Regions from separate parts of the Geobacillus sp. FSL W8-1251 genome, predicted to be linked through region 2. Evidence: riboswitches for the same ligand, from Rfam matches in the RefSeq annotation. Region 2 holds a riboswitch; each other region holds the start of a gene.
The links. Region 2 has a riboswitch for cobalamin ahead of NSS88_RS00085 ((2Fe-2S) ferredoxin domain-containing protein). Riboswitches for the same ligand answer to the same signal wherever they lie in the genome.
Positions count from the first base shown of each region.

Region 1: linked by a shared signal. The riboswitch ahead of NSS88_RS14645 (ABC transporter substrate-binding protein) and the one ahead of NSS88_RS00085 ((2Fe-2S) ferredoxin domain-containing protein) in region 2 are both predicted to bind cobalamin.
Region 3: linked by a shared signal. The riboswitch ahead of NSS88_RS04340 (ribonucleoside-diphosphate reductase subunit alpha) and the one ahead of NSS88_RS00085 ((2Fe-2S) ferredoxin domain-containing protein) in region 2 are both predicted to bind cobalamin.

Region 1 is NZ_JBBOUF010000001.1:2,770,517-2,774,795, reverse strand. It holds gene NSS88_RS14655 (adenosylcobinamide amidohydrolase) at 1-200, opposite strand, end outside; gene NSS88_RS14650 (FecCD family ABC transporter permease) at 197-1,231, opposite strand; gene NSS88_RS14645 (ABC transporter substrate-binding protein) at 1,218-2,177, opposite strand; cobalamin riboswitch at 2,317-2,515, opposite strand; gene NSS88_RS14640 (PH domain-containing protein) at 2,854-3,468, opposite strand; partial or broken gene NSS88_RS14635 (RNA-guided endonuclease TnpB family protein) at 3,868-4,279, opposite strand, start outside.
Region 2 is NZ_JBBOUF010000001.1:20,585-24,863, forward strand. It holds gene NSS88_RS00070 (glycerophosphodiester phosphodiesterase family protein) at 281-1,162, opposite strand; tRNA gene NSS88_RS00075 (tRNA-Gln) at 1,336-1,407, shown strand; gene rraA (ribonuclease E activity regulator RraA) at 1,664-2,149, shown strand; cobalamin riboswitch at 2,210-2,403, shown strand; gene NSS88_RS00085 ((2Fe-2S) ferredoxin domain-containing protein) at 2,589-2,987, shown strand; gene NSS88_RS00090 (energy-coupling factor ABC transporter permease) at 3,015-3,731, shown strand; gene NSS88_RS00095 (energy-coupling factor ABC transporter substrate-binding protein) at 3,736-4,029, shown strand; gene NSS88_RS00100 (energy-coupling factor transporter transmembrane component T family protein) at 4,013-4,279, shown strand, end outside.
Region 3 is NZ_JBBOUF010000001.1:849,651-853,929, forward strand. It holds gene NSS88_RS04335 (ribonucleotide-diphosphate reductase subunit beta) at 1-194, opposite strand, end outside; gene NSS88_RS04340 (ribonucleoside-diphosphate reductase subunit alpha) at 269-2,551, opposite strand; cobalamin riboswitch at 2,682-2,877, opposite strand; gene asnB (asparagine synthase (glutamine-hydrolyzing)) at 3,079-4,279, opposite strand, start outside.

The sequences.
Region 1 (4,279 bases), 2.7 Mb from region 2:
AGCGTTCGGCCATCGATGACGATCTCCCCGCTTGCCAGCGGCAGCTCTTTGCTGATGAGTTTGATCAAAGTCGTTTTCCCGCTTCCATTCGGCCCTAAGATGCCGAATATTTCGCCTTTTTCCACGGCAAACGTCACACCATCAAGCACTTGTTGCTGCCCGTATCGATGCGATACGGCCCGCACCTCGAGCATCGTCATCCCATCTTTCGTTTCGTTTTTCGGAAAAACAAGACGGCAAATAGCGGAGCGCCGATCAGCGACGTAATGACGCCGATCGGCAGTTCGCGCGGTTCAATGATCGTCCGCGCCGCCACATCGGCAAGCACAAGAAACGCACCGCCGTACAAGAGCGACAGCGGCAACAGCACCCGGTAGTTCGGCCCGCACACAAGCCGAACCATATGCGGAACGACAAGCCCGACAAAGCCGATCGTCCCTGACACCGACACCGCCGCGCCGGTGAGCAGCGCCGCTGCCGTCAAAATGATGACTTTTCGGTGCGTAACATCAACGCCGACATGAAGCGCCGCCTCCTCGCCAAAGGCAAACGCGTTCAACTCGCGGCTGTTGGCGATGAGCACTGCGGCCCCAACGAGAAAAAACGGCAGCAACAGCCCGCTGTATTTCCAGCCGCGCATCGCCACGCTCCCCATCAGCCATGAGATGATTTGCCGCAATTCTTCCCCGGTCAACGCGATCATGAGCGAAATGAACGCGCTGAAAAACGCGCCGAAGATAATGCCGGCTAAAATGATCGTCTCAACCGACATGCGCCGCTCCACAGCGCGAGTGAACGCCAAAACGGCGGCAAGCGTCGCCATGCCAAACAAGATGCTCACGACCGGCAGCGTGAACGTGCCAAAGAACGGCCATTGCCAGCCGAGAAAGATGACGAGCACCGCCCCGACCGACGCGCCGGACGAGACACCGAGCGTGTACGGATCGGCGAGCGCATTTTTTAACAGCCCTTGAAACGCGGCCCCGGCCAGCGCCAATGACGCCCCGACCAAAAACGCAAGCACGACGCGCGGCAAGCGGATCGCCATCACGATCGGCACCCAATCAGCCGGAATGTGGCGAGGCAGCGCCGCTCCGAACCATTCAGCCGCCAAAATGCGGACAATAGAAGAAAAGGGAATCGACAGCGATCCTGTCGATACCCCTACGAGAAGCGATAACACGGCCGCGGTGACGGCCAATATATACATCCACATTTTACTTGAACACATCCGGGTAAATGGCTTTGGCAAGTTCCTCGACCCCTTCGACAAGGCGCGGACCCGGTCGGCTTACTAAGTCGGTGTTGACGTCATACACCCGCTTGTTTTTCACCGCCGGCACGTCTTTCCAAGCGGCGCGCGCCAACACTTGCTTCGCTCCGCCGTATGTCGTGATGATGACATCCGGCTTATAGGCCACGGCTTTTTCTTCCGTCACCATCGGCCAGCCTTCCAAGCTGCCGGCGACGTTTTTCGCCGAAATCACTTGAAGCATCTCATCCATAAACGTCCCTTTGCCGGCCGTATAAATTTGCGGCGGCGGCGACACTTCAATCCAGACATTGGCCTGTTTGTCCGCCGGGATTTGTTTCGCTTTTTCTTTGATTTTCGCAAGCTTCTCTTTCATCTCATCAATCACTTGCTTCGCTTTGTCCGACGTCCCGGTCGCTTTGCCGATCAAGTCGATGGACGCATATACATCGTCGAACGACTTCGCGTCATTGACGACAAGCACGGTAATGCCGGCGTCTTTCAATTGCTTGAGGCCATCGCGCGAGTTATGGGCGCTTGACGCGTGGGCCAAGACGAGATCCGGTTTGAGCGAAATGATTTTCTCGACGTTGAATTCCATGCCGCCGATTTTCGTTTTCGTTTTGACGTCTTCCGGATAATTGTCAAAATCGCTGACGCCGACGATCTTATCGCCCAACCCCAACGCATAGGCGATTTCCGTATTGCTCGGGATGAGCGAGACGATTTTTTTCGGTTCCGCTTTGATCGTGACATCCTCGCCAAGCCCGTCTTTCACCGTCACCGGAAACGCCGCTTGTTCCGTTTTCGGTTCTTCTTTTTTCGCAGGCTGGGCGTTGCTATTGGCTCCACTGCTGCAGCCGACCAGCACGGCGGCCAAAAGGAAGAACACCGCCACCACCGCCGGCCATGTCCAACGTTTCATCCGTCATTCCCCCTTCGATGATGTATGTACAACAAAAAAGCCCATTCCGTCCGAACGGGGAATGAGCACGAAACAGACCGCCAATGGGCACAACAATGCCCTGTACGACTGTTTCCACGTCTCACCCCCCGAAGATTCGGAAACTGCGGCAAGCAAGGCAGGTCTACTGGCTCATGCTTCATCCTACTCTGAAGCCTTCCCGTACGGAAAACAGCGCAAGCCATCTGTCCGTACAGTGGCGATTTCATTTCGTCCGCATTGACAGTTGCGGGGACAGCTCCGGATTCCCACCGGATTCCCTATTAAGCCTTTTCGGCGCCTTGCTGCGAGTTGATGAATTTGTCGGATATGGACATTTTTATATTAAAGCAAGGCCTGGCATTTGACAACTGTGAATTTTACAGTGGGCTGGCGGCAGGCGGTCATCGATCACTTTTGCGGTCAGGCAGCTCGGCTCCAGTGTCCGTGTTTTGTACGGAACGCCGCATGCGCCGTTGCATCGAGCTCCGTGATGTCAAATGCCGCCATGTTGCCTATTCATCGATTCCCACAAACCTCATCTTTTGAGTTTCTTCCGGCTGCGGAGAAACGTTCCTTTTCCATATGTCGCTAAAAAAATTAGGAAAGACGCCTCACCTCTGGCACGGCGTCTTTCCCCGATACAACCTTCATCTCGTCACTGTTGAATATATTTGTCAAACACAAAGCCGAAATCCTTCACCGTATAGTTCTTTTTCGCTTCCGTCAGCCAGCGAAAAGCGTATTCATTCACGGCTTGAAAATCCGCCGACACATTGGCGCCGTCACCGCGCATGTTGGCCAACACCTTGGCCGCCAGTTCCAAACTCCGCTCCGCATAGTGGAACTTCGTTTCGTTTTCATGGCAAATCTCCGCGATCGCCAACAGCGATTTATACAAATCTTTCAGTTCCTCAATATGCTTTTTATGCACATCAATGGAGTAGGAATGCGGTCCAATTTTAAATTTAATTTCCGCATCCAAATCGACCGTCCCGGCCGTTTCGAGCGATACGTCGGAAATCGGATGCTTGTAGTAATCGTAGCGGCGCAGCGTCCGTTTTTTGCTCGCGGCGCTCGTGCCGTCCAAATGAATGAGCGCGCGGTTGGTGAAGCAATACTCATCCGATTTTGATTTGATAAGAAAATAGATTTTCTCCCCATCCTCGTGCATCACATAATCATCGGCATCGACTTTGTCATAGTCTTTCGGCTGAATGACCGCACCGATGTCGCTTAACCCAAGCACATCGGCGGCGACTTTTCCAAACATGCTCATGTTCCTCCGGCTCCTTCCACGTTTTATCGGCGCCCGCCTATTGGCGGATGAACGGCGTTTTGCCTTAACAAGGCGCCGTAATCTCATACCTTTCATCTATGTAATACGTCGAGATCGGAAAAACGTTTCATCGCCTCTAAAAATCAAAGACCCAACGCCTTTTATGACGGCGTCAGGCCTTACAAGCGACTACAGTTCCCCGCTTAGACGAGAGTCTTTGTTCGTGAGCCGCAAAAAGATCAGGTAAACGAGTCCAATCGCGATCCAAATCAATCCGAGCTTTTTGCTGAGCGGGTCAAGATTGACCCACACATAACCGATGATGGTGAACTACCCCCACTTAATTTTCTAGCGAAAATTTGAAGTGGAGGCTTCCAAAGAAGTTTGACTGCTTCAAGCAATCCTTATTCTTTGAGGCGTGTCCACTTCGCCGCTAGAGCATAAGACACTCAGGTCTACAGCTTTACTTTTCTTTAAGATGTTTAATGCGCCATTGACATCAGCATTCATTAGTTTGCCAGACTTTGTTCGATACAAGCCGCGCTTAATACGTTTGCCGCTGAACTTATATTCTTTTGGATTGTCGGCATTATATTCAGGAATCTCATCGCCGTCAAAAAAGCTGGCTTGAGACGTATATGATTCTTCCTGTTTCAAGAATTCAATGCCGTAAAATTCACAAAGATATTCTAGTTTTTCTTTTATGTTACCGAGAGGAATATTGACAAAGTTTTGATTTGTCTTTTTTCCTAGATTCATATTGCGTTGCCATGTTTCCGCATAGCCAATGACAAGTTTGCCAATT
Region 2 (4,279 bases):
CTAGTGATTGACAACACCCGTAGTGAACCGAAAAAATGTTCTCCACAAAGTCTTGACTGACTCTGGCGGCATATTGCTTTTGAATCTTGGCCCGATCTGTAGTAAAATGAAAGTGCTCTTGCATGGGGATTCTCCTTTCGAATGGCAGGTCGCACTTTCATTCTACAGGAGATCCGCCAGCAAGGGCTATTTTTATGCTTGCCCAAGTTTATCTAGCACCACGGGTAACCATAATAACATTATGTAAAAAATAAGCTCCCCCTGGCTCCCTGAAGGCGGGTCAATGACGGGGCAAACGACGGCAGGCGGCAATGCGGCCAGGGCGGTCTGGATAATCGGTGAACACACCGTCCACGCCCATGGCGCATAGGCGAGCGAGATCGTGTGGTTCATTGACGGTATAGACGTGAACCATGAGCCCGCGGCCATGGGCGGCGCGCACCCACTCTTCGGTGACGGCTGGGAGCGGCAAGCCGATGCCATCGGCATAGACGGCGATTTGTTGCAACAGCTCGTCGCGGCCACTTCGCGCTTCCTTTTCGCCGACCAACTGAATGAGCGGGACGCCGCGCGGGATGAGCGGGCGGAGCGCCTGCAAACTTTCTGGATGGAACGATTGAAACATGACGCTTCTGCGCTGGAGAACGCCGTGTTTTTGCAATAGGCGGGCGACCGCCCGTTCGATGCCGGGCTGTTTCGTTTCGACGTACAACGGAACGTTTACACGTTCCGCTTTCAGCATCCGAACCACCTCATCAAGCGTCGGAACGCATTCGCCGGCAAAGCGTGGATCGAACCACGATCCGGCATCCAATTTTTTGAGCTCACGCAATGAAAAATCGCTGACCCGCCATGGCGACCGGTGTGGGTAGACCGTTTCGACATTTGTCGTCCGGGCGAGCGTCGCATCATGCAGGGCAACGAGCTTCCCGTCTTTCGTTGCGCGCACATCGACTTCGATATAATCGGCATTCATGCGGGCGGCGAGGCGGTAGGATGAGAGCGTATGCTCCGGCGCGTGTCCGGACGCGCCGCGGTGGGCGATGACGGTGGTTTTCGGCTGGCTGGGTGGCTGCCAGGCAGCCGCGGCCGCTAAGACGATCGGCAGCGATAACAAAAACAATGCGCAAAGATAGATGCGAAAAACCGTGATCCGGCGCATAGACATCTCTCCCTTCCAGTATCATATCGGAAAAACAAGTGCGAGAGAAAACGAGGGGATATAGCAGGGAAAGGATGTTTGTACCGATAGTGTCGCACATCAAGCAAAAGAATATTCAGGTTGATGCATAACGTGCACCATCATGACGCATACTGTAAACGACAACAAAACGTTGGGCTATAGCCAAGCGGTAAGGCAACGGACTTTGACTCCGTGATGCGCTGGTTCGAATCCAGCTAGCCCAGCTGAATCGCCGGACGGGGTCCGCACGTCCCGGCGGCCAAAACGGCTTCCGCCATGTTGTGCGGGGCCGTTTTTTCGTTCGCCGGAAAGCGGGGACGAGAACATCTTCGGGGACGAGAACATCTTTTTATCGTTTTCAGCGGCCCCGCAAGGACACGCATCCGATGCCCGAGCAGAAGCAGCGCCGCAAAAAAATGTGGTGTCGGCAGGATTTTGACGAATGGTGGCGAATGAAAAAAAACGAAAGGGGAGAGGATCATGAAAACAGCTGATTTATGCGATCAATGTTTAGATGAGTTGCAAGTGTGCGAACTTTCGTTTCAATCGTACGGCGGAAAACGGATGTTTTCCGGGCCGATCGCGACGGTCGACGTGTTTGAGGACAACGTCCTTGTCCGTGAAGCGCTCGAGACGGTGCTGCCGGGGACGGTGCTCGTGGTCGATGGAAAAGGCTCGCGCCGCGTGGCGCTATTAGGCGACCGGTTGGCGCAAATCGCCTGCGACCGGGGGCTTGCCGGCGTCATCATCCACGGCTGCATTCGCGATTCGGCGGAAATCGGCCGCATGCCGCTTGGGGTCATGGCGATCGGCACGTGCCCAGTGAAAAGCAAAAAAGAAGGAAAAGGCGCCCGCGACGTTGTGCTCGAGTTCGGCGGCGTCCGCTGGGAGCCGGGCGCATACGTGTACGCCGATGCCGACGGCGTTGTCGTCGCCCGCGAAGATTGGTCGGCAAAAAACGGTTGACGGCAACGCATTGGTTGTACTACGATGAAAACGGATGCTTGTTCCATGACAGCGCATATATGGCGGTAAGACAAACAAGGTGCCTAAGCCTGCTCTAGGGTTTGGGTGAAAAGGGAAGCCCGGTGAAAATCCGGCACGGTGCCCGCCACTGTGATGGGGAGCTTTGCGGCAACAAGTCACTGAAGGATGCTTCGGGAAGACGCCGTCAAGCGATGATCCTAAGTCAGGAGACCTGCCTTGTTTGGATCGGACGGATGCCTACGGGACTATAGGCAGACGTGCGGGAGAATGATGGCTGCATTGGGCCTGTTTGGGCCGTTTACGGCTTTCGTATACATTTTTCTGCACCTCTGCTGTAGAGGTGCTTTTTCTTTTGCCGAAAACCTGCCCGTCTGTCTGCGTCTAAATTCTATCATTCTAGCCAAAAAGGGGGGATTCGGTGGCGACATGGGATTTGCGGGGAATGAAGCATCATGTGCTCATTTGCAACGGAGGGACGTGCCTCCGCCATGGCGGGGATGATGTGACAACGGCGGTGCGCGAGGAGATCGCCCGTCTCGGGCTTGACGACGCTGTCCATACAACAAGGACGCGCTGCAACGGACGATGCCAAGACGCGTGCGTGATGATCGTCTATCCGCAAGGCGTCTGGTATCGACAGATAACGCCGGAGCGGGCGAAGGAGGTTGTGCGCGCTCATTTGGGTGAGGGGGTTCCGATGCGGGAGTGGGCGACGTATGAATACGAAGGCGAATTGGTGTTGACGCCAGCCGGCGAACGGGAGGCGCCAAGCGGAAAACGGAAAACGGAACATGCTGCGAAAGGAGTGAAGGGATAAATGAAGAGAGCGGTTCGATGGAGCAAAATGGCGGCTTTGTTCGTTTCCTATTTTTTGTTGACGAATGAAAATGAAGCGTATGCCATGCACATTATGGAAGGATTTTTGCCTGTCAAATGGGCGCTGTTTTGGTGGCTGTTGTTTTTGCCGTTCTTTGTGTTCGGATTGCGGCGGCTTGTGCATACGCTGAAGCAGCACCCCGAACATAAGCTTCTGATGGCGTTAGCTGGCGCGTTTACATTTGTATTGTCGGCGTTGAAAATTCCATCCGTCACCGGCAGCAGCTCGCATCCGACCGGGATCGGCTTCGGCTCGGTTTTGTTTGGACCATGGGTGATGGTGGTGATCGGCACAGTCGTTCTTCTCTTTCAAGCGCTGCTTCTTGCCCACGGAGGAGTGACGACGCTTGGGGCCAATGCGATGTCGATGGCGATCGTCGGCCCGTTCGTCGCGTACGGAGTGTATCAACTGTGCCGAAAAGGGGCGGTATCCAATCGAGCGGCTTTGTTTCTTGCCGCTTGTTTGTCTGATTTGGCTACATATGTCATGACGTCCCTGCAGCTTGCCCTGGCGTTTCCGTCTCCTGATGGGGGAGTCACCGCCTCGTTTTTGAAATTCGCCGGCATTTTTGCCATTACTCAAGTGCCGTTGGCGGTGACGGAAGGCATCATAACGGTAATCGTCTGGAACTGGCTTTCCTCCTATCAAGCTTCTCCGCTGTTCCAAAAGGAAAAGGAGGCGTAATGCGATGAAGAAAAATGGCTTGCTCGTGTTGCTGGCTGCTTTGCTTGTCATCATTCCTCTTTGGTGGGCGCGCGGATCGGAATTCGGTGGAACGGACGATCAGGCGGAAAAAGCCATTCAAACGCTCAACCCGCATTATCGGCCGTGGTTTGAGTCGATCTTCACCCCTCCAGGCGGCGAAGTCGAAACGCTTCTGTTCTCGCTGCAAGCCGCGCTTGGCGCCGGCGTGATCGGCTACGTCGTCGGGTTGTACAAAGGGCGTTCGGAGCGGAAAAACAGCCATGATTCGCGAGTTTGACCGTTGGGCGTATGACAACCGGCTGCGGGCATGGCGGGCGGAGTGGAAGCTGATCGTGGCGTTTGTTATGCTTGCCGTTGTCATGATGGGCGGCTGGCGCGAACAATGGCTTGTGCTCATCGGAATGGCGTATTGGATTGTCGCTCGTGCACGAGTGCCGTTTTCCGTGTATGGAAAAGCGATGCTCGCCGCCTCCGTTTTTTTAGGGCTCAGCCTGCTGACGCTCGTTGTGTCCGTGTCGGTTCCTTTT
Region 3 (4,279 bases), 830 kb from region 2:
TTCACATCTTGGGCCATATTGATTTCAAACGGTGTCCAAAAGTTGGCGAGCATTCGCTTATATTTCGCATACGCCCATGGGTAGGCGATATCGTCCCAGTTCAACACATTCGAGCAGCGGCCGTTGATAATGCCCGTCGAACGGTTCGGCGCCTCTGGATCCATAATCGGCCGTTTGACTAAGCTGATTGTCATGATCCATTCCTCCCTTTCAGCTAAGCTTCGGCGTGAATCTTTCCCCGGAATCGGCAACGTCTGGGGGAAGACCGTCAGCTCGCGCAAGAATCGCACTCGTCGATCGTCCCCGATGTCGAACGCACGTAATACGTCGTTTTCAGCCCCGACTTCCACGCCGTCAAATGCAAATCGAGCAGCTCTTTTGCCTTAATCGTGTTCACGACGTAGAAATTAAAGGAGATGGCTTGGTCGATATGGCGCTGGCGGGCGGCGTTTTGCTTGATGCTCCAGCGCTGGTCGATATGGTACGCCGATTTGTAATACCATGTCGTCTGTTCGTTTAAATCCGGCACCGTAACGGGAATCTTATAATCTTTCTTTTCCTCGGCGTACACTTTTAAGAAAATCGGGTCAATGCTCGCTGTACTGCCGGCGATGATCGACGTCGAGGCGTTCGGCGCCACCGCCATCACATAGCCGTTTCGCATCCCATAGCGGGCCACGTCTTGCTTCAGCCGATCCCAATCCAATTCACCGTGGCTTTCGTAGCCGCGCCGCTCAAAATAAGCGCCTGTCTGCCAATCCGATCCTGGAAACGCCGGGTAGCTCCCTTTCTCTTTGGCGAGCTCCATGCTCGCTTGAATCGCCAAATACGCGATCGTTTCATACAGCTCGTCGGCATAGCGGACCGCTTCGTCCGACTCCCAGCGAATGCCTTTTAACGCCAACAAATGATGCCAGCCAAAGGTTCCAAGCCCGACAGCGCGGTATTTTTCGTTCGTCAGGCCGGCTTGCAGCACAGGGATATTGTTTAAATCAATGACATTATCGAGCATCCGCATTTGAATCGGGATCAGCCGCGCCAAAACGCCGTCGGTCACCGCCCGCGCCAAGTTGATCGACGATAAGTTGCAGACGACAAAATCGCCTGGGATTTTCTCAATGATGATCGTCCCGTCTTTCACATATTGCCGCTTCGTCACTGTCGGGCTTTGGTTTTGCGCGATTTCCGTGCAAAGGTTGCTGCAGTAGATCATCCCGAGATGGCGGTTCGGGTTTTGCCGGTTCACTTCATCGCGGTAAAACATAAACGGCGTCCCCGACTCGAGCTGGCTGCGCATAATGCTTTTCATCACGTCGATCGCCGGCACTTTTTCTTTCGACAGCCTTGGTTCGTTGACGCATTGCCAATATTTCTCGCGGAAACTCCCGCGCCCTTTTTCCTCATCATAAAAATCTTCCAAGCTAAACCCCATCACCTTCCGCACTTCATGCGGATCAAACAAGTACCAGTCGCCGCGCTGTTCGACTTGCTCCATGAACAAATCAGGGATGCACACGCCGGTGAACAAATCATGCGTCCGCAGCCGTTCGTCGCCGTTGTTGAGCCGCGCATCGAGAAACGCAAAAATGTCTTTATGCCATACATCTAAATAGACGGAAATGGCTCCTTTTCGCTGTCCCAACTGATCGACGCTCACCGCTGTATTGTTCAACTGCTTCATCCACGGGATGACGCCGGAGGAGACCCCTTTGAATCCTTTGATGTCGCTGCCGCGCGACCGGATTTTGCCTAAATAGACGCCGATGCCGCCGCCCGATTTCGACAAATTGGCGATGTCGGTGTTGCTGTCATAAATTCCTTGCAAGCTGTCATCGACCGTATCGACAAAGCAGCTCGACAGCTGGCCGTACGACTTCCCAGCGTTGGCAAGCGTCGGCGTCGCCACGGTCATGTATAAGTTGCTTAACGCCCAATACGCTTCCTTCACGAGCGCAAGGCGCCGCTTTTGCGGTTCATTCGCCATGAGCGTCATGGCAATGACCAAAAACCGCTCCTGCGGCAATTCATACAACCGCCGCTCATAATCGCGCGCCAAATACCGGTCCGCGAGCGTGCGCAGCCCAATGTACGTAAACAGCTTGTCCTTCTCCGGATCAAGAAACGCACCGATGGCGTCGACTTCTTCTTTCGTATAACGTTCAAGCAAGAACGGACTGTACACCCCTTGTTCCGTCAGCGCAACAAGCAGCGAGTAGAAATCGCCATACCGCTCGCGTTCATCGTACCCGCGCTGCCGCGCCGCTTCACGGTACAATTGCCGCAAATACAGCCGGGCGCACACAAACGTCCAGTCCGGCTCCTCTTCATCAATGTAAGAAAGTCCTTCCAAAATAGCCGTTTGGTGCAGCTGTTCTACCGTGACGGACTCCTTTCGGCTAAGAAGCTGCCAAACACGCTCGACGTATTCATCAAGCGACAGACGGCCGAATCCAGCGGCGGCTTGCCCAATCAGCGACACAAACTCTTCACGTGAAAACGAAACCGACTTCCCTTGATCATCGAGGATGACCGTTTTCGTCAATGTGGTCATTCGTTTCTTCTCTCCTTCCATAAAAAAATCCGCTCGGGCAGGCGAGCGGATGAAACGACAGACGAAAAAAGGCAGACGAACCCTTTGTTCTTTTCCCCTATCGTTTCATCTTCTCACACCCCGAAGAACATGAAACGTTCCAAGCAAGGCAGGTCTCCTGACTCGTGCATCGTCCTACTTTGGGGCCTTCCCAGCGGCGCGCCGAACAGCTCTTGCCGCCAGTGGCCATCCCATTTCGTCCGCACATACAGTTGCGGGGGCAGTTCCGGATTCGCACCGGATTCCCTATTAAGTCCTGATGGACACCGTTGCTTGGCAGAACAATATGTAGTTGTAAAAAAAGACCTCAAAACCAATATATAGTAGTTTAGCATCCTGATGGAACAAGCATATACCAAAACCGGGAAAATTGCAAGAGCGGGAGAAAGCAAATTTTCTCTTTCGCTTCGCCAAAGGCAAGGAAACTGTCCGCACCATCGAAAAAGGCGTTCTAGGTGTCGCCCTTAGAACGCCCTGTCGTTTCCCTGCTACGCCTCCAAAACAGACGCTGGCCGCTCCTCGCTTTGTGCGGATGAAGCAAAATCGTACTTCTTTTCCACATACACTTGATGCCAAACCATAAACGCCAACACCGTCCACAGCTTGCGGCTGTGGTCCGCCTTGTGGCGGGCATGTTCATCCAGCAGCCGATAGAGCACGTCCTTATGGAACAGATGATCAGTTTCGCTTTCGTTGATGAGCTGTCTCGCCCAGTCATACATTTCGTTTTTCAGCCAGTGGCGAATCGGCACGGGGAACCCTAATTTTTTCCGGTTTAACACATGATCCGGCACGATGCCTTCGGCGGCTTTACGTAAAATATATTTCGTCGTACCGTTGGCTATCTTCATATCAGGGGCGATTTGCCTAGCAACCTCAAATACCTTTTTGTCTAAAAAGGGAACGCGCAGCTCAAGCGAATGGGCCATCGTCATTTTGTCCGCTTTGACTAAAATATCGCCCCTTAGCCATGTATGAAGATCAATATACTGCATCCGGTTGACGGGCGGGTCATGAAGCGTTTCGCGGTAAAACGGAGCCGTCACCGCCGTATATTCGCACCCTCCTCGGTACGTTTTGAGCAGCGCCGCTTTTTCCTTTTCGCTATAGATTTTGGCATTGCCGACATACCGCTCTTCAAGCGGCGTCGTGCCGCGCTCCAAAAAGCTTTTTCCTTTCATTCCGTCCGGAAGCAGCTTCGCGATCATCCGCAACACCGCTTTTACGATGTTTGGCATACGCACAAACAGCCGCAGCGACTCTGGTTCGCGGTAAATGTTGTAACCGCCGAACAGCTCGTCCGCCCCTTCGCCAGAAAGCACAACCGTGACATGCTTTCTCGCCTCACGAGCGACAAAATAAAGCGGCACCGCCGCAGGATCGGCAAGCGGATCGTCCATATGCCACATAATTTTCGGCAGCTCTTCCATATACTCCTGCGGTGAGATGACATAGCTAATGTTGTCTACCCCAAGCTTCTCTGCCGTTTCTTTTGCGACATCGATTTCACTGAACCCTTCCCGCTCAAATCCGACGGAAAAGGTCTTCAGGTGCGGATGGAATTGTTTCGCGATGGCGACGATGAACGATGAATCAATGCCTCCCGACAAAAACGCACCGACCGGCACATCGCTGCGCATATGGACGTTGACCGAATCAAACAGCGCATCGCGGATTTTCTTTACAAGC